3 regions of the Oryzihumus sp. JJN4-3R genome follow, and region 1 is predicted to be linked to each of the others. Evidence: riboswitches for the same ligand, from Rfam matches in the RefSeq annotation. Region 1 holds a riboswitch; each other region holds the start of a gene.
The links. Region 1 has a riboswitch for cyclic di-AMP ahead of AC3ANM_RS14130 (C40 family peptidase). Riboswitches for the same ligand answer to the same signal wherever they lie in the genome.

Region 1 (5,909 bases):
CCCCTGGGTGACGGGGTTGAAGACCCGGAAGAAGGGCGAGGCGTCGGTGCCGGTCCCGGCGGCCCACTGCCACCCGTGGGAGTTGGAGGCGATGTCGCCGTCGCGCAGGTGCTCCATGAAGTGGCGGGCGCCGTGCGGCCACCACACGTGCAGGTCCTTGACGAGGAAGCTGGCCACGATCATCCGCACCCGGTTGTGCATCCAGCCCTCGGCCAGCAGCTGGCGCATCCCGGCGTCGACCACGGGGTAGCCGGTGAGCCCGGCCTTCCACGCCTCGAAGCCCTCGCCCGGGTCGTCGTAGTCCATGCCCTTCAGGGCCGGCTTCAGGTCGGCCCACGCCGAGTCGGGGCGGTGCCAGAGCACGTCGGCGTAGAACTCCCGCCACGCCAGCTCGGTGACGAAGGTCTGCGGACCCTTCCTGCGGTGGTCGGGGTGGGCCGCGATGTCGGCGAGCATCGTGCGCGGGTGGATCTCGCCGAACTTCAGGTGGGCCGACATCATCGACGTGCCGGTCAGGTCCGGCCGGTCGCGGGTCTCGGCGTAGTCGGCCAGGCCGTCGTCGAGGAACGCGTGCCAGCGCTCCAGGGCGGCCTCCTCGCCGGCCGCCGGCAGCTCGGGCACCTCGCCGGTGACCTCCGGGAGGTCCTGGCAGTCGACCCGGCGCACCCAGCGGAGCCCACTGGGCACCGGGGCGGGCTGCGGCCAGCCGTGCGCGCGCCACGCGCGTGAGAAGGGTGTGAAGACCTGGTAGGGCGTGCCCCCGCCGGTCGTGATGGTGCCCGGTCCCACCGCGTATGCCGTGCCGGTCGCCTCGAGCGGGCAGTCCAGGTCGGCCAGGGCCCGGCGCACGGCCTCGTCCCGGCGCCGGCCGAACGGCGTCGACTCGGCGCTCACGTGGACGGAGCCGGCCCCCAGCTCGCGGGTCACCGCGGGGACCACCTGCGCGGGGTCACCGACGCGCACGACGAGCGCACCGCCATACCGGGCGTGCAGGGCGCGCAGGGAGGCGTGCAGCCACGCGCGACGGGCGGGGCCGGCCCCGTCCCAGAGCCTCGGGTCGAGGACGAACAGCGGCAGGACCGCCCCGCCGCCGGCGGCCTGGTGGGCCGACCCCAGTGCGGGCAGGTCGGTGAGGCGCAGGTCGCGGCGAAGCCAGAGCACGGTGTCGGGCACGAATGAGAGGCTATGCGCTGTGACCGACCTGATCGACACCACCGAGATGTACCTCCGGACGATCTACGAGCTGGAGGAGGAGGGCATCCCGCCGCTGCGTGCCCGCATCGCGGAGCGGCTCGGTCACTCCGGCCCGACCGTGAGCCAGACCATCGCCCGCATGGAGCGCGACGGGCTGGTGTCCCTGGCCGGTGACCGTCACCTCGAGCTCTCCGAGGAGGGGCGGCGCCTCGCCACCCGGGTGATGCGCAAGCACCGCCTCGCCGAGCGGCTGCTCGTCGACGTGATCGGCCTGGAGTGGGAGTACGTCCATGACGAGGCCTGCCGCTGGGAGCACGTGATGAGCGAGCGGGTCGAGCGCAAGATCCTCCAGCTCATCGGGGAGCACCGCGAGTCCCCCTACGGCAACCCGATCCCCGGCCTGGACGAGCTCGGTGAGGAGGCCGGGGAGGACTTCCGCCTCGGGGTCAGCAGCCTCGCGGCGCTCGCCGGCGACGAGCCGAGCGTCGTCACGGTGCGCCGGATCGGGGAGCCGGTGCAGGTCGACCACGAGGCGCTGAGCCTGCTGACCGTCGCCGGCCTCCTGCCCGGCAAGCGGGTCCGCATCCGCCGCGAGGCGGGGCGGGTCATCGTCGTCCGCGACGGCGCGGAGGAGGCGGCCGGCGTGTCCTTGCCGGAGAGCACCGCGGCCCACGTGTTCGCCGCCCCGGTCTGAGTCGCCCCCACCAGGCCTGTCCGGTCCGTCCCGTTCGGTGGCGGTTCGGGGTGTCCGATGTGCCCTGATCTGCGGCGATTCGTCGTGCCCGGGCGGGGCGGACGGGAGATGGCCGGAACGAACCACGAAACACCCGTGACCTCGATGTGACAAGGGCCTTTGGTCTGTGTACGGTGACAGGGCTTCCTCTCCCCCTGGAGGGAGCTCCCGATGTGGCTTGCCTAATCCTGCCGTCACGCCCGGGACAGTGAACACAACCGCATGGCAGGAGCGGGGGACCCAATTGCGGGGCGTCGAGAGACGCTCCTTGGGGTGAAGCCCTCAGGCGGCTACCGACCCAGGTCGGCTGGCTGCCTCAGGGCCGGGTGCATACCTCCCACCCGAACCCGACAGCTCACCTCGTAGGCACTGGAGAGGTCTGCTCATCGTGTCGAAGCACCATGCCGGGCGCCACCGCGCCGCAGGTCGCCAGACGACCACCAATGCCCTGACGTCTGCTCTTGGCCGTTCCGGCCAGCCCGCCGCCAAGGCGTCCGCGGTCCTCGCGGTCTCCGGTGGTCTCGTGGCCTCGTTCAGCATGCCTGCATCGGCTGCGCCGGCCACCCACAACCCCGAGGCCGCGACGCCGACCAACGCCCCCGGCACGGTCGCCGTCTCCGCGCCGAGCACCGCCGCCGCGCCCGTCGCGCCGTCCTTCGGTGAGGTCGGCTTCGACGCCGTCGCCCCGAAGGCCGCCCCGGTGCACCGCGCCGTCGAGACGGTCAGCCGCAGCACCGAGCGCGTCGCGATCAACATGCCTTCGCCGGCCGCCGGCGTCCTGGGCATCGCGTCGATGTACGCCGGGACGCCCTACCTCTGGGGCGGCACCACTCCCGCGGGCTTCGACTGCTCGGGCTTCACCCAGTACGTCTTCAACAAGATCGGCATCTCGCTGCCGCGCACGGCCGAGCAGCAGCGTGTGGCTGCCACCCGCGTGACCAACCCGCAGCCGGGCGACCTGGTCTTCTTCGGCGCTCCCGCCCACCACGTCGGCATCTACGCCGGTGGCGGCATGATGTGGGACTCCCCGCACAGCGGCTCCGTCGTCGGGAAGCGTCCGATCTGGAACGACCCCAACATCTCCTACGGCCGCTTCAGCTGATCGAGGCTGCCAGGCTCTGACGCCGCAGGCCCTGCTCCTTCCCGGGAGTCAGGGCCTGCGGCGTTGCCGCGTCTTTGCGACACTGGGGTCATGAGCACCGTCAGCACCGAAGCCGCCACGCCCTCGGCGACGGACCGGTCGCCGGGCATCGTCCTCGAGGTCTGGTCCGACGTCGTGTGTCCCTGGTGCTACATCGCCAAGCGCCGGCTCGAGCAGGCCATCGCCGGCTTCGAGCGCCCGGCCCTGGTGGAGGTCCGCTACCGCTCCTACGAGCTGGACCCCCGCACCCCGGTCGGGGCCGGCGTGAGCGTCTACGACTACCTCGGGCAGCGGTATGGCGGCGGGCCCGAGGCGGGCCGCGCCATGAGCGCCCGGGTCGCCCGGGCTGCTGCCGCCGACGGCCTGCGCCTCGACTTCGACAAGGCGATCTGGACCAGCTCCTTCGACGCCCACCGGATGGTCCACCTCGGCATGGCCCAGGGCGGGCCGGCCCTGCAGTCGGCGGTCAAGGAGCGGCTCTTCGCCGCCCACTTCGCCGAGGGCAAGGCGCTGGACGACGTCGCGACGCTGCAGCGGCTTGGGGCCGAGGCCGGCCTCGACGAGCACGTCCTGGCCGCCGTGCTGGCCTCGGACGACTTCGCCAAGGACGTCCGCTCCGACGAGGCCGAGGCGCGCGATCTCGGCATCACGACGGTGCCGTTCGTCGTGGCCAACCGCTCGGTGGCCCTCTCCGGCGCCCAGCCGGTCGAGGTGTTCCAGCAGCTGCTCCACCAGGTCTGGCGCGAGTCCGACCGCTAGGGCGGGCATGCCCGGCCGGGACGCGCCTGCGCGGAATGCCGCGACCGGCATACCCGTTGTTGCAGCGGTCCGGTCCCTGCCACAGTCCCTGGAGGACACGTATGACCACCCCCGGCCTCACCCCTCAGGTCGACGTGCGCCGCGCGGCGGACCGCTTCTCGACGCGCATCGACTGGCTGGACTCCCACCACTCGTTCTCCTTCGGCCACCACTACGACCGCGCCAACACCCATCACGGGCTGCTGCTGGTCAACAACGACGACGTCGTCGACCCCGGCACCGGGTTCGAGACCCACCCGCACCGGGACATGGAGATCGTCACCTGGGTGCTGCAGGGGTCGCTGGTGCACCAGGACTCCACCGGGCACAACGGCGTGATCTACCCCGGACTGGCCCAGCGGATGAGCGCCGGCAGCGGGATCCTGCACTCGGAGAAGAACGACTCCTGGCGCCTCGGCGGGGCCACGCACCGCGACCCGGTGCACTTCGTGCAGATGTGGGTGCCGCCGGACGAGAGCAACATCAAGCCCGGCTACGAGCAGCTCGAGATCGAGGACGAGCTGCTGGCCGGCGGGCTGGTGCCGGTCGCCTCCGGCATGGACAAGCACGACGGCGCCTCCGCCATCCGCATCCGGAACAAGTACGCCGCGCTGTATGCCGCGCGGCTGCAGCCTGGTCAGTCGGTCCAGCTGCCGGAGGCGCCCTTCCTGCACCTGTTCGTGCCGCGCGGTGCGGTCACCCTCGAGGGGGCCGGGCCCCTGGCCGCCGGGGACGCCGTCCGGTTCACCGCCACCGGCGGGCAGCGGGTGACCGCCACCGAGCCGGCCGAGGTCCTCGTGTGGGAGATGCACGCCACCCTGGCCGGCTGACCGCCCCGGGTGCACGACCACGCCCCGCCGGGATGCCCGGCGGGGCGTGGTCGGGTCGGCGGGCCCAGCCGCCCGGGGGGGTCAGGCCGCAGGCTCCAGCACACGCGCGTCGGGCAGTGCGGCCTCGGCATGGGAGGGCCGGGCCGGGCGGCGGGCCGCCAGGGACAGGACCAGCAGCACGGCCACCCCGATGAGGGCGGCGGCGACGCCGAACCCGCGGTCCGCGCCGAGGACGAACAGCGACTTCGCGTGGGCCGAGGCCGCAGGGGAGGAGGCCGCCCCCGGTCCGGCGGTGGCGAAGACGGTGACGAGCACCGCCAGGCCCACGGCTCCGCCGAGCTGCTGGGTGACGTTGACCAGGCCGGAGGCGATGCCGACCTCGTGCGTCGCCACGCGGGCCATGCCGGCGTCGGTGAGCGGGACGAACGAGGTGCCGTTGCCGAGCGCGAACAGCACCATGGAGCCGATCAGCTGGGTGTAGGTGGTGTCGACCCCGAGCCGGGTCAGCAGGACCAGGCCCACGGTGGACATCGCCATCCCGACCAGCATCACGGGGCGGGCGCCGAATCGCGGCACGAGGACGCGGGTGGCCAGCTGGGAGCTGATGAACACCGACACCGGGAAGGGCACGAACGCGAGCCCGGTGCGCACCGGCGACCAGCCGAGGACGAGCTGGAAGTACTGGCTGAGGAAGAAGAACGCGCCCATGCTCCCGGCGACGAGCAGCAACCGCGCGACATACGCACTCGCTCGCTCGCGGTCGGCGAACAGGTGCAGCGGCATGATCGGGTGCTCGTGCCTGCGCTCGACGAGGACGAAGGCGGCCATCAGGGCCAAAGCGGCCGCGAACGAGGCGACGGCCACGCTGCTGCCCCAGCCGTCGGCGGCGGCGCGGATGAAGCCGTAGACCAGGGCGGTCATGCCCGCGGTGGACAGCAGGCTCCCGGCGACGTCGACGCGGCCGGCCCGGCCACGGGCGGTCGGCAGCACCCGGGACAGCGCCAGCACGACGAGGCCGATCGGCACGTTGACGAACATCACCCAGCGCCAGGAGGCGTAGGAGGTGAGCAGGCCGCCGGCGATGAGGCCGATGGCGGCACCGCTCGCGGAGACGATCGTGTAGTAGCCGACGGCCCGGGTGCGGTCGCGCGGCTCGGGGTAGAGGCCCATGAGGATCGCCAGGGCCGACGGGGCGGCGAGGGCCGCGCCGACG
Region 2 (5,909 bases), 730 kb from region 1:
CGGCATCCTCGTGGTGTCCGAGTCCGGGCGGATCGCCGGGGCCAACCGCAAGTTCGCCGACATGTGGCGCATCGACCCCGAGCTGCTCGCGTCCGGCGACGACGCGCGGGTGATGAGCTCGGTCCTGCGGCAGCTGGTCTACCCCGACGCCTTCGTCGAGCGGGTCCAGGAGCTGTATGCCGACCCCAGCGCGAGCACGTTCGACGTGCTGCAGTTCCGCGACGGCCGAGTCTTCGAGCGCTACTCCCAGCCCCAGCGGGTGGGCGGGGTCAGCGTCGGGCGGGTGTGGAGCTTCCGCGACGTGACCGCCACCCGCCGGCTCGAGCGCGAGCTGCGCGAGCAGACGGCGGTCCTGGAGCGGCTCAGTCGCCAGCAGGAGTCGATCCTCAACTCCGCCGGCGACGGCATCTACGGCCTGGACCGGGAGGGTCATGTCACCTTCATCAACGACGCGGGAGCCCGCCTGGTCGGCCTGCCGCGCGAGGCCATCCTCGGCCGGCAGGTCGGGGAGGTGATCCGCACCGAGGACCAGGACGGCACCGCGCCGGCCTCCGGCGCCGACGACCTCGCGGGCGGTGCCCGGATGGTCGCCGGCCGGCACGTGCGGGCCGACGGGAGGGTCTTCGACTCCGAGCGCATCGCGGCGCCGATCGTGCAGGACGGCGCCGTCGTCGGGTCGGTGGTCATCTTCCGCGACGTCAGCGAGCGGCGCGCGGTCGACACGATGAAGGATGAGTTCATCTCGGTGGTCAGCCACGAGCTGCGCACCCCTCTGACCTCTATCCGCGGGGCCCTGGGCCTGCTCTCGGGTGGGGCGGCGGGCGAGCTGCCGGCGCGCGCGCAGCGGATGGTCGAGGTCGCCACCGACAGCAGCGACCGCCTGATCCGGCTCATCAACGACATCCTCGACGTCGAGCGCATGGCCGCCGGCAAGCTGCGGCTGCGCCGCGAGCAGGTCGGCGTGCTGCGGCTGGTGGCGACCGCGGTCGAGGAGACCGCCCTGCTGGCCCACGCCGCCGGGGTGCGGATCGAGATCGGGGCGGTGTCCGGATCGGTGTGGGCGGACAGCGACCGGATCGTCCAGACGCTCACGAACCTTCTCGGCAACGCCGTGAAGTTCTCCCCGGCCGGGTCATTGGTGCAGCTCAACGTCGTCCCGGGGGAGTGGCAGGTCCGGTTCGACATCAGCGACGAGGGGCCGGGGATCCCGGCCGACCAGCTCGAGGCGATCTTCAACCGCTTCCAGCAGGTCGACGCCTCCGACACCCGCAGCAAGGGCGGCACCGGTCTCGGCCTGGCCATCTGCCGCGGCATCGTCGAGCAGCACGGCGGCGACATCTGGGCCACCAGCGCCGGTCCGGGCGCCGGGTCCACGTTCTCCTTCACCCTGCCGACCGGGCCGCTCGGCGTCAGCCGGGGCGGCAGGGACCGCTCCGCGCCGCACCACTCCGGCAGGGTCCGGGAGGTGCTCGGTGCCGCCGGCGGTGGTCAGGGGTCCGACGGTCGGCCCGGCCCGGCCGTGGGGCAGGACATCGACGGTGAGGGGGCGCCGGCATGAGGCGCGTGCTGGTCGTCGACGACGACGAGATCATCCTGGAGGTCGCCCAGATGGCCCTGGAGGCCGTGGCCGGCTGGACGGTGATCACCGCCGGCAGCGGGGCCGAGGCGGTGGCCACGGCCCGGGCCGAGCAGCCCGACGCGATCGTGATGGACGTGATGATGCCGGAGATGGACGGCCCCACGGCCTGTCACCTGCTGGCTGCGGACCCGCAGACCCGTGACATCCCGATCGTGCTGCTCACCGCCAAGGTGCAGCAGTCCGAGCAGCGCCAGTGGGCCAGCCTTCCGGTGGCCGGGGTCCTCGCCAAGCCGTTCGACCCGATGCAGCTCGCCGGCCAGGTCGCCGGGCTCGTCGGGTGGACGTCATGACCGCGCAGGAAGGCGGGGACGTGGACGAGTCGTCGTTGACCGACGCGGAGGCCACCGGGCTGGGGTCCGGCTGGGAGGACCTCAAGCGCCGTGCGCAGGCCAACAACCTGGCCAAGCTGCCCGAGATCGAGACGGCCGTCGAGGCCCTCGTCGAGGGCGCCCTGCAGGAGGCCCAGCGGGAGCGGGCGGCGTTCCAGGCGCACAAGATCGCCGGGTCCGCCGGCACCTTCGGCCTGCCCGTCGCGTCGGAGCGTGCCCGGGAGCTGGAGCGCCTGTTCGCCCCACCCGGGCCGGGTCCCGAGCGTGCGCCGGAGGCGCAGTCGCTGGTCGCGCTCCTGCGTACTGAGCTGACCACGGGCTGAGCCGCCCGGCATACCCGTGGTGGGTATGCCGGGTGCTCGCCTCAGCGGACGCGGCCGAAGTAGACCGAGCTGGTCCAGATCGGCACGAGGCTGACCCGCCGACCGGGCTTGGGGGCGTGCCAGATCATGTTGCGGCCGGCGTAGATGGCCACGTGGTAGATCCCGCTCCTGTTGTGGAAGAAGACCAGGTCGCCGACGCGGGCCTGCGAGCGGCTGACGTGCAGGGCGGCGCGGTACTGCTGGGTGGTGGTGCGCGGAAGGCGCTTGCCGACGCGGGCGTAGGACCACATGGTCAGGCCCGAGCAGTCGAACTTGCGTGGACCGGCGGCGCCCCAGACGTAGGGGGCGCCCTTGCGGGAGGCGGCCTGCTGCTCGGCGCGGTACGCGAGCGTCGCGGCTGAGGCGGACTCCGGGGTGCCGATGACGGTGGTGGCCACCGTGCCGGCGCCCGCGAGCATCACGGACAGGGCTGCGGACAGGGCGAGGCGGGAGAGACGAGGGTGGAGCATGGGGGATTCCTTCGGAACCGCCTGCGAAAGATGACCTGTCGGGTTCGGGCGCCGAAAGTTGCCCGGCCAGCCGTGGCTGGCTTGACCCCAAGAGACGCGTCGCGTCTCGTCGTGCTTGGGTCTTCCGCTCCTGTCACAGACTGCAGTGGACTCGACTGTGTTATCCGGCGGGTGACAGGACTCGGCGACCGCTCGGACCGCCCCACCCGTTCTGGTGGGGGTCTTGGGCCTCGGCCCGGGAGAGCGTCGTCGCGGTCCCGGCAGGACGCTCCCTGGCTGGGCGTGGTCCCTGAGGCGTCTTCGACGGTAAGTGCACGAATGGGACGCACCGGACGCTCTCGGGGGCAAATGACCCGAAAGGACTACCTGTTGACTAGTCACCGGTCGGCGCCGAAGGGGGAGTACCCGAAAACGAGAAGCGGCCCCGTCCCGGAGGATGAGGCCGCCTGTGTGTCGTCTGGTGCGCCGTCAGGGACTCGAACCCCGAACCCGCTGATTAAGAGTCAGCTGCTCTGCCAATTGAGCTAACGGCGCGCGGGGAGGAAGGTATCAGGAACTGTGCCTCGACGGCGAAACGTGAGGTCAGCAGCGGTCTCGCGGCCGCCGGGCCTGATGCGAACGCCGTTGTCGCACAACGACAAAGCGACCCCGTCCCGAAGGAGGAGGCCGCCTGGTCGTTCCTGGTGCGCCGTCAGGGACTCGAACCCCGAACCCGCTGATTAAGAGTCAGCTGCTCTGCCAATTGAGCTAACGGCGCAACGAGGAAGAAGTTATCAGCAGGTGGGTCCAACGACGAAATCCGGGTCCCGCCGCCGTCGGGTCACCCCCGGCGACGGTCCCAGAGCAGCGCGCCGGCCCCCACGACGAGCAGCAGCAACGCCCCGGAGAGGACCGGAAGGTGCGCCGTCAGCCAGGGCTCGCCGCCCTCGCCCGCGAGCGAGGTCGGGGCTCCGGCCGGCGCCGTCGCGGCCGCCGTCCGTGACGCTGCCGGTGAGCCGCCGCCAGTCGTCGGTGACGGCTCCGCGGCCAGGCGCAGGGTGAAGCGGGACTGCCCGAGGACCGGGTGACCGTCGTCGCTCACCACGCGGAAGGCGACGCGGTACTCCCCGGACCCCAGGCCCGGGGTCAGCGGGGCGGACACGTGGCTGCCCTGGACGCGCGCCGGGCCCCCGGTCACGTCGGCCCCGTCCGGACCGGTGATGACGACGGAGGTGAAGCGCTGCGAGACGGGCTCGTCGAAGACGAGCTCGACCTCGCGCGGTGCGCTGGTCAGCGTCGCGCCGTCGCGGGGGGAGACCGAGACGAGCGTCGCGTGGGCGGAGGCCGGTGCAGCGCCGGCGACCAGGAGGCCGCCCCCGACGAGGGTGGCCACGGCTGCGCCCAGGAGGGAGCGCAGCCGGGGGGAGGTGGACATTCAGGGGTGCCTTTCGTGGGCGCCCGGGTGGGGACCGAACGAGGTCGGTGCACCGACCCGGGTGGAGCGGGAGGGGAGACGAGGTCAGGCCGCGGCCGGTGGCCCTCGTCGCGAAAGGCCCTGCAGGACAAGACGATCGGTGAGTATGCGCGGTCGCGGCCACCGGGCCCGGCTGGCCGCCGCAGCCGCGGAGTGGGGCAGGTGCAGGCGGGCGTCGCCCGTCCGGCGGGCCAGGCGCCACGGGGCCAGGGCCGCCCCGGCCACCCCTCGCGCTCCCTCGAGCGCCGAGCGGGTGTGCAGCGAGCCGTCCATCCAGGCGACCAGGGCCGCCACCAGCAGGGCGGCGACCGTGTGGCCGAGGGTCATGGCCAGCCCCGGCGGCCCCGGGGCCGGCGCGGTGGCCATGCCCGGCCCACCCATGCCAGCCATGGCGGACCCGGTCAGGCCGGAGTCGGCCGCGCCCGACCCGGCCATGGCGTGGCCGCCGCCGAGCAGCCAGGTGAAGGCACTGTGCAGCACCACCTGGGTCAGGCCCAGGGCGATGACGGCACGCCCGAAGGTCCACCGGCGCCGGCTCGCGGCGCCCAGGATGAGGCACATCACGGTCGCCAGCGCGCCGAGGCCGGCCAGACCGGCCGGGGCGAGGTGCTCGCCCCCGCCCCCGCCACCACCGGCGACCACGTGCCCCGTCAGGGACAGCCCCACGCACGCCCCACCCACGGTGAGGGCGCGCACCTGGCGCAGCGGACCGGCATACATCCCCTCCATGCTCGCAGACGCGAGCGGGGTCGCCGTTCGGCCTAACGGTCCGCCTTGGAGCGGCGGGCGATACGTCGATCGGTGAGCAGGATCAGGGTGAGAAGCACCGCCGCGGCGATGCCCGCGAGACTGAAGCAGACCATGGCGATCGAGGGGTAGCCCAGGATCCGCGACCGGGTCGGCACGAGCATCATCAGCGCCGCCCCGACGAAGAGCGCCGCGACGATGACCCCGGCGGTGACCCGGTTGGCGAGGCGCTGCATGACGTGGAGGAACTGCACCTCGTCGATCGCGTCGACCTTGACGGTGAAGCTGCCCTCGGCGAGGGCGTCCATGACCTTGTTGGCGCGCCCGGGGAACTGCGTGGCGAAGTCGCGGGCCTCCATCGCCGCGGCCATGGCGCCGCTCAGCGACGGCTTCATCCCGCTCTGGAGGATCTCGGTCGCGCTGTCCCGGATCGCGGAGGCGGGGTCGAAGTCCGGGTCGAGGTGCAGCGTCACCTGGTCGAGGTTGAGCAGCGCCTTGCCGACCATCGCCATCTCCGGCGGCGGCCGCAGCCCGTGGGTGCCGGACAGCCGGCTCAGCTCGACGAGGACGCCGCCGGCCTCGAGGTCGCTGCCCCGGGCGACGGTGCGGGTAACCAGCTCGGAGACGTGCTCGGTGAACGCGGCGGCGTCGAAGCGCTCGTCCTTGCGGCCCATCGCGGCCAGGACGGAGGCGGCGTCGTCGCCGTTGCCGTCGCTGACGGCCAGCAGCAGCTTGACCAGCTTGTCCTGCACCCGCGGCGGCACCGTGGCGACCATGCCGAGGTCGATCAGGGCGAGGCGGTGGTCCGGGGTGAGCAGGACGTTGCCCGGGTGGGGGTCGGCGTGGAGGAACCCGTCGACGAGGATCATCTGCAGGTAGGCCCGGAACAGCTCCTCGACCAGCCCCCGA
Region 3 (5,909 bases), 340 kb from region 1:
CGTCGAGCCGGATCGACGGCAGCAGCTCGGCCGGCCGGCCGAAGGTCTCGCAGAACCAGCCGTACTCCACGGCCGCGAGGTGCTTGACCAGGCCGAGCAGGGAGGTGCCGGACGGGGCCATCGGTCGGCACAGCTGCTCGTGGTCGAGCCCCTCGAGCTTCCACAGCACCGCGTCGCGGTGCCGGTCGAGGCTGGTGCGAAGGGTGTCCTTCTCGCCGCCGGTGAGCGGCCCGGGTCGGGTCATGGTCCGGACGCTAGCGCCGGCCGCCGACACGGACCATCGGCGCTCGGGGTGCCCGTGGCGCGCTCCCGCGCATACCGGCTTTGTATGCCGTGGGGTTGCGTCCGTTTTGCACCGTTCCCCCGAGGGTGGCACGGTCCTGCCCATGACGCGTCTGGACTCGGTGCCCATGTTCGACGAGCTCGCCGAGGACTACGACCAGGTGCTGCCGATGTTCTCCCGCTTCGGCGAGCAGGTGCTCGAGCTGATCGACGACGCCGAGGGCGCCGAGCTGCTCGACGTGGGGGCGGGGCGTGGCGCCGTCGCGCTGGCCGCCGCCTCCCGGGGCTGGCACGTCGTCGCGGTCGACGCCTCGACCGGCATGGTCGACCGGCTGCGCAAGGCCGACCCCGAGATGGAGGTGCGGCTCATGGACGCCCATGCGCTCGCGCTGCCCGACGACAGCGTCGACGTGGCCGTGGCCGCGTTCCTGCTGCACTGCGTCGACGATCCCGCCCAGGTGCTCGCCGAGATGGCGCGGGTGGTGCGCCCTGGGGGGCAGGTGGTCGTCACCGTGCCCGGGCCGGTCGACGACGGCGGCCGGTGGTCCCGGTTCTACGAGGTCGCGCGGGACTTCCACCCGGCGCGCGGGGCCGTCCAGGTGGCCCGGCCGATCGACGTGGATGCGCTGGTGGGCGCCTCCGGCCTGGTCGACCCGTGGGTGGGCAGCCTGGAGGTGCGCCTGCCGGTCCCCTCGCCGCGGGTCATGTGGGAGTTCCAGATGTCGCACGGGTTCGTCGGGTGGTTCCGGTCGCTGGCCGCCGCCGACCAGTCCGAGCTCGAGCGGCGGTGCCTGGACGAGCTGTGGCGCATGTACGACGAGGGCGGCATCGAGCTGCACCGGGGCGCCGACGTGCACATCGCGCGAGTGCCACGCTGACGCCCAGCGCTAGGGACCTTGGTCATTGGTGTGCCCATTCGTGACCTCGGCGTGACAATTCACTGGGCGGTTCGATACGGTTTGCGCGCTCTTTGACCCCCTGCAAGGAGCCCTCTCGCCGGCCCGCCGAATCCTGCCACCGGTGCGAGGCACCCCTGTAAACCCGTACGGCAGGAGCGGGGGACCCACCTTCCGGGGTGCCTCGGCACTCCTTGGGGTGAAGTCCGTGCCCGCCGCTGGCCTCGTCATCGGCAGACCCGGACCGGGTGATCTCTCTCCCACCCGAACCCGACAGCTCACCTCGCAGGCGTCCGGAGGTGTGTTCGTCGTGTCCCAGCCCCATTCCGGGCGCCATCGCGCCCAGTCCTCTCCCAGCAACCCCGTCTCCGCCGTGCTCGGCCAGAACGCCGGCCGCGCGTCGGCCGTCCTGGCCGTTTCCGGCGGCATCGTCGCCTCGCTCGCTGTGCCCGCCTCGGCGGCACAGACCACCGCGCAGGCGCCGGTGATCGAGCCGTCCGCGGCGCCCAGCACCGTCGCGGTCGCCGCGCCGGCCACGGCACCGTCGGTCGTCACCCCGAGCTTCGGGGAGGTGGGCTTCAAGAGCATCGCGCCGAAGCCCGTCGTCGCCCCGAAGCCGAAGCCCGCTCCGGCGCCCGCTCCGGCCCCCGTCAACGCGGCTCCGGTCCAGCGGGCGTCGACCCCGACGATCAGCCGGTCCACCACCCGTCCCGCCCTGTCGGTCAGCGTCCCCGCGCCGGCCACCAGCGTCCTCGCCGTCGCGGCGCAGTACGCCGGTGTGCCGTACGTGTGGGGCGGCACGACGCCCTCGGGCTTCGACTGCTCCGGCTTCACGCAGTACGTCTTCAACAAGATCGGTGTCTCGCTGCCGCGGACCGCCGAGGAGCAGCGGCTGGCGGTGACCCGGGTCAGCACCCCGCAGCCCGGTGACCTGGTCTTCTTCGGCTCCCCGGCCTACCACGTCGGCATCTACGCCGGCGGCGGCATGATGTGGGACGCCCCGCACTCCGGTGCGGTCGTCTCCAAGCGCGCCATCTGGACCACGGCGGTGACCTACGGTCGCCCCTGACCCTTGATGCGCTGAACGGCCCGGATCCGCTTCCCCTGCAGTCGGATTCGGGCCGTTCGCCGTCCCGGGACGCAAAAGCCCCGGTATGCCGTGGGGTCGCCGCCGTAGTCTCCGGCCCATGCGTGCTGTCGTCCTCCGCTCCCGCGGAGCGCCCGAGGTCCTCACCGTGGTCGGCCGGGTGTTCCGTGTCCCCGGTCAGGTGGGCCCGTGAGCCAGGTCCGGCTGGCCACCGCGGCCGACGTCCCGGCGCTGGCGGGGCTGCTCGCCGAGGCGCTCGACGGCTACGTCTGGACGGACTGGGCCTTCCCTCGGGCAGGGCGGTCGCAGCGGCTGCGCGACTCCTTCGCGCTGTACCTCGGCGCCACGGTCAGCCACCTCGGCCAGGTGTGGATGGCTGTGGACGGCACCAGCGCCGCGGCCTGGCTGGCTCCCGGGTGCCCCGAGCTGCCCGAGGAGCTGGCCCGGGGGCTCTCGGAGGATGCTCCGCGCCTGCTCGGCGAACGGGCTGTTCTGGTGGCCGCCGCCGACGAGGCGGTCGCTGCGCGCCACGCCGACGAGCCGCGGTGGTACCTCGCGACCGTGGGGACGGCGCCGGGCGCGCGGGGGCGCGGGCTCGGGTCGGCCGTGCTCACGCCGGTGTTGCAGCGCTGCGACCGCGACGGCACGGCGGCGGCGCTGGAGACCTCGACCGAGGACAACGTGCGCTTCTACGAGCAGCACGGCTTCGTCACCACCGCCGAGGTCGACCCGCCGGGTGGCGCGCCCCACGTCTGGGTGATGCGCCGCGCCCCGCGCCCCTGAGCGCGCCTCCACCCGGCCCTCCCCCGGACATACCGGCAGGGGGACGTATGCCGTGCCGCCGCCTCGGGCGGTGGCAGCCGAGGTCAGCTGCTGACCGGCTCCAGGACGAAGACGGGGATCTCGCGGTCGGTGCGCCGCTGGTAGTCGGCGTAGTCCGGGAAGGCGGCGACGGCGCGCTCCCACCAAGCGGCCTTCTCCTCGCCTGTCACCTCGCGGGCCTTCATGTCCTGCTTGACCGGGCCGTCCTGCAGCTCGACGACCGGGTTGGCCAGCATGTTGAAGTACCAGACGGGGTGCTTCGGGGCGCCACCGAGCGAGGCCACGGCGGCGTAGGCGCCGTCGTGCTCGACCCGCATCAGCGGGATCTTGCGCAGCTTGCCCGACTTGGCGCCGAGCGTGCTCAGGATGACGACGGGCATGCCGCGCAGGGTCGTGCCCTCGGTCCCGCCGGAGCCCTCGTAGAGCTCGACCTGGTCGCGGACCCACTGCTCGGGGCTGGGCTGGTACTCACCGGAAAGAGGCATACCCTGACAACACGGCATACCGGCTGTTTATGTCTCCGGCTCAGTCCTGCTGCTTGGCGAGCGCCTCGAAGTTCTCGTAGAGCTCGGGGACGCCGTACTGCTCGCGGGCCTTCAGTGCGGCGGGCGCAACCCGCCTCCAGAGCCCGGAGACCCAGAGCCAGTCCAGGACCAGGTCGGTGTCGATGAGGGATCGCTTGGTCAGGGTGCCCACCGTCTCGCCGAAGGACAGGATCGTCGCCACCGCGTCGTCCCTCGGCGATACGGCCTCGGGGTCGAAGTCGTCGGCGAAGATCGCCTTGGTCGCGTCCTGCAGGCCGATCTGGCTGCCCCACTGGGCGATCTGGATCAGCAGCGCGGCGTCATCGTGGGCGGACATGACCGGGCACTCCCTTCGACGGCCGGCACGGTGCCGGGCCGATGAGGACAGCCTGTCGCGTGCGGGCGCGGGCCGGCATCGGCCATCTGTCCTGCGTCCACAGGCCGTTCGTCATGTCAGGTTCGTCACGATTTCGCGGCGATGTCGGTGGGCGGTGCCAGCATGCCGGCCATGACCGCGACACCGTCTGCACCCGCTCGCGTCTCCCTGATCACCCTCGGCGTCGACGACGTCGCCCGCGCCACGGAGTTCTACCTCGCCCTGGGCTGGCCGCTCTCGCCCGCCTCCGTCGAGGGTGAGGTCAGCTTCTTCCGCACCTCCGGGGGCCTGCTCGCGCTGTATGCCGCGTCCGCACTGGCCGCCGACACCGGCCTCCAGCAGGCCCCGCCCGGGATGTTCCGTGGCGTGACGACCGCGGTCAACTGCGACGACGAGGGGCAGGTGGACTCCGCCCTCGAGGCGGCCGTGGCGGCCGGCGGCACGCTGGTCAAGGCCGGGCACCGGGCCGACTGGGGCGGATACATCGGCTACTTCAAGGACCTCGACGGCCACGTCTGGGAGGTGGCCCACAACCCCGACTGGCCAATCAGCGAGGACGGGCGCCCGCAGCTGCCCTGACGTCCGCGACCGCCCCTGGACGACAGAACCCGGGACCGGCAGGGGCTGGTCCCGGGTTCGCCGCGTCACGGTGGCACCACTGCCCCAAGAAGGGCGGGCGGGGTGGCGGTGCCACCGTGAGGTGGACCGACCGGCAGAGGGGTGCCGGTCGGGATCTGGTCACCGCCCCGGCGAGGGGGCGGGGAGGTCTGGGTGGGTGAGGGCGGTGGGGTCCGGGGCGGTGGAGCTGCGGTGCCCGGGGGCGGGGTGGATGGGGATGGTCGTGCCGGCCGCTGGGGAGGCCGGGTCGGAGGTGGGGATCGGGTCCGTGGTGGGGGCCGGGTCCGAGGTAGGGGTGGACGGGGCCGGGTGCTTCGACGTCTCCGCGGAGGTGGTGTGGGTGCGGTCCCGCGCGGAGGTGCCGGGCGTCGCGTCCCCGGTCGCCGAGGCGGTCGGGGGCGCCCCGACGTCGTCCTGACCGGAGGAGTGCGGCCGGAGCGAGTCGGTCGCGTCCGTGGTCGACGCGGCGGTCTGACGGTGCTCCGGTGTGTGGCTCCGGGAGTCCCGGGCCGGGCCGGCGTGGGAGTCGGGGCTGTCCGTCGTCGTGGACGGCACCGCGGTCCGCCTGTCAGCAGAGGTGGCGGCCGGGCTCGGGTTCGGTGCCGGCGGCGTGGGGACCTGGGAGGCGAGCCCGGTGGCCGGGGTCGTGGGTGCGGGGCGGTCGGAGCCGGTGCCGGCTCCGATGCCGGTGCCGGTGGTGCGGCGCGGGCCTGCCGTGGGCTGCCGGTCCGGCCCCGGCGCGGCCGGCCTGGCGTGACGGGGCACGCCGGTGACCTGGTGCGCGAGCTCCTGCAGGGGGGCCGGCAGCGTGCCGGTCAGCGCCGCGGCCGTGGTCGCGCCGAGGGTGAGGACCCCGACGAGGGCGCCGACGGCCACCCGTCCGGCCACCACCGTCGGGGCAACCAGCCGTCGGCGGGTCGGGCGGGCGGTGCGGGCCGGGCGGCGGGTGGAGGCGTGCGCGAGGAACGCCTCGATGGCCATCTCCTGGCCGGCCAGCTCCTGCGCCGTCGGCGCAGCCGTCACCGCGTCCACCAGCTTCGCCAGGGCGGGGTCGGGAGCACCGTCGGCTCCCTCGGCCACCCCGTCGGCGCACAGCGACAACGGCCGGCGGGGGGCCGGCCGCTGCGGGTCGTGGCGAGGGTGCTCGGACATCTCACCCAAGGGACGACGGGAGGGCGCCGGGCGTTACAGGCCGCTCGCCAGAGCGTTTGCGACGGGCCGTTCGCGACCGGCCGTTCGCGACCGGCCGCCTGCTACAGGAGGCGGGCGAGCGTCGCGGCTTCGCGGTCGGAGAGCTGGTCGCG

Region 2: it holds a riboswitch for cyclic di-AMP, as region 1 does, so the genes downstream of both, AC3ANM_RS17510 (C40 family peptidase) here and AC3ANM_RS14130 (C40 family peptidase) in region 1, are expected to answer to the same signal.
Region 3: it holds a riboswitch for cyclic di-AMP, as region 1 does, so the genes downstream of both, AC3ANM_RS12320 (C40 family peptidase) here and AC3ANM_RS14130 (C40 family peptidase) in region 1, are expected to answer to the same signal.

What each region holds. Positions count from the first base shown of each region.
Region 1 is NZ_CM173229.1:2,948,711-2,954,619, forward strand. Features, by position in the region: gene AC3ANM_RS14120 (cryptochrome/photolyase family protein) at 1-1,173, opposite strand, end outside; gene AC3ANM_RS14125 (iron-dependent transcriptional repressor DtxR) at 1,193-1,888, shown strand; cyclic di-AMP (ydaO/yuaA leader) riboswitch at 2,134-2,311, shown strand; gene AC3ANM_RS14130 (C40 family peptidase) at 2,316-3,029, shown strand; gene AC3ANM_RS14135 (DsbA family oxidoreductase) at 3,120-3,827, shown strand; gene AC3ANM_RS14140 (pirin family protein) at 3,929-4,696, shown strand; gene AC3ANM_RS14145 (MFS transporter) at 4,778-5,909, opposite strand, start outside.
Region 2 is NZ_CM173229.1:3,674,535-3,680,443, forward strand. Features, by position in the region: gene AC3ANM_RS17495 (ATP-binding protein) at 1-1,558, shown strand, start outside; gene AC3ANM_RS17500 (response regulator) at 1,555-1,929, shown strand; gene AC3ANM_RS17505 (Hpt domain-containing protein) at 1,926-2,291, shown strand; gene AC3ANM_RS17510 (C40 family peptidase) at 2,333-2,800, opposite strand; cyclic di-AMP (ydaO/yuaA leader) riboswitch at 2,804-2,958, opposite strand; tRNA gene AC3ANM_RS17515 (tRNA-Lys) at 3,259-3,334, opposite strand; tRNA gene AC3ANM_RS17520 (tRNA-Lys) at 3,482-3,557, opposite strand; gene AC3ANM_RS17525 (copper resistance CopC family protein) at 3,621-4,214, opposite strand; gene AC3ANM_RS17530 (hypothetical protein) at 4,299-4,973, opposite strand; gene AC3ANM_RS17535 (ABC1 kinase family protein) at 5,015-5,909, opposite strand, start outside.
Region 3 is NZ_CM173229.1:2,604,960-2,610,868, forward strand. Features, by position in the region: gene AC3ANM_RS12310 (DinB family protein) at 1-244, opposite strand, end outside; gene AC3ANM_RS12315 (class I SAM-dependent methyltransferase) at 387-1,160, shown strand; cyclic di-AMP (ydaO/yuaA leader) riboswitch at 1,304-1,485, shown strand; gene AC3ANM_RS12320 (C40 family peptidase) at 1,489-2,247, shown strand; gene AC3ANM_RS12325 (GNAT family N-acetyltransferase) at 2,455-3,048, shown strand; gene AC3ANM_RS12330 (nitroreductase family deazaflavin-dependent oxidoreductase) at 3,132-3,572, opposite strand; gene AC3ANM_RS12335 (DUF4760 domain-containing protein) at 3,613-3,948, opposite strand; gene AC3ANM_RS12340 (VOC family protein) at 4,120-4,566, shown strand; gene AC3ANM_RS12345 (hypothetical protein) at 4,726-5,757, opposite strand; gene AC3ANM_RS12350 (RNA polymerase sigma factor) at 5,859-5,909, opposite strand, start outside.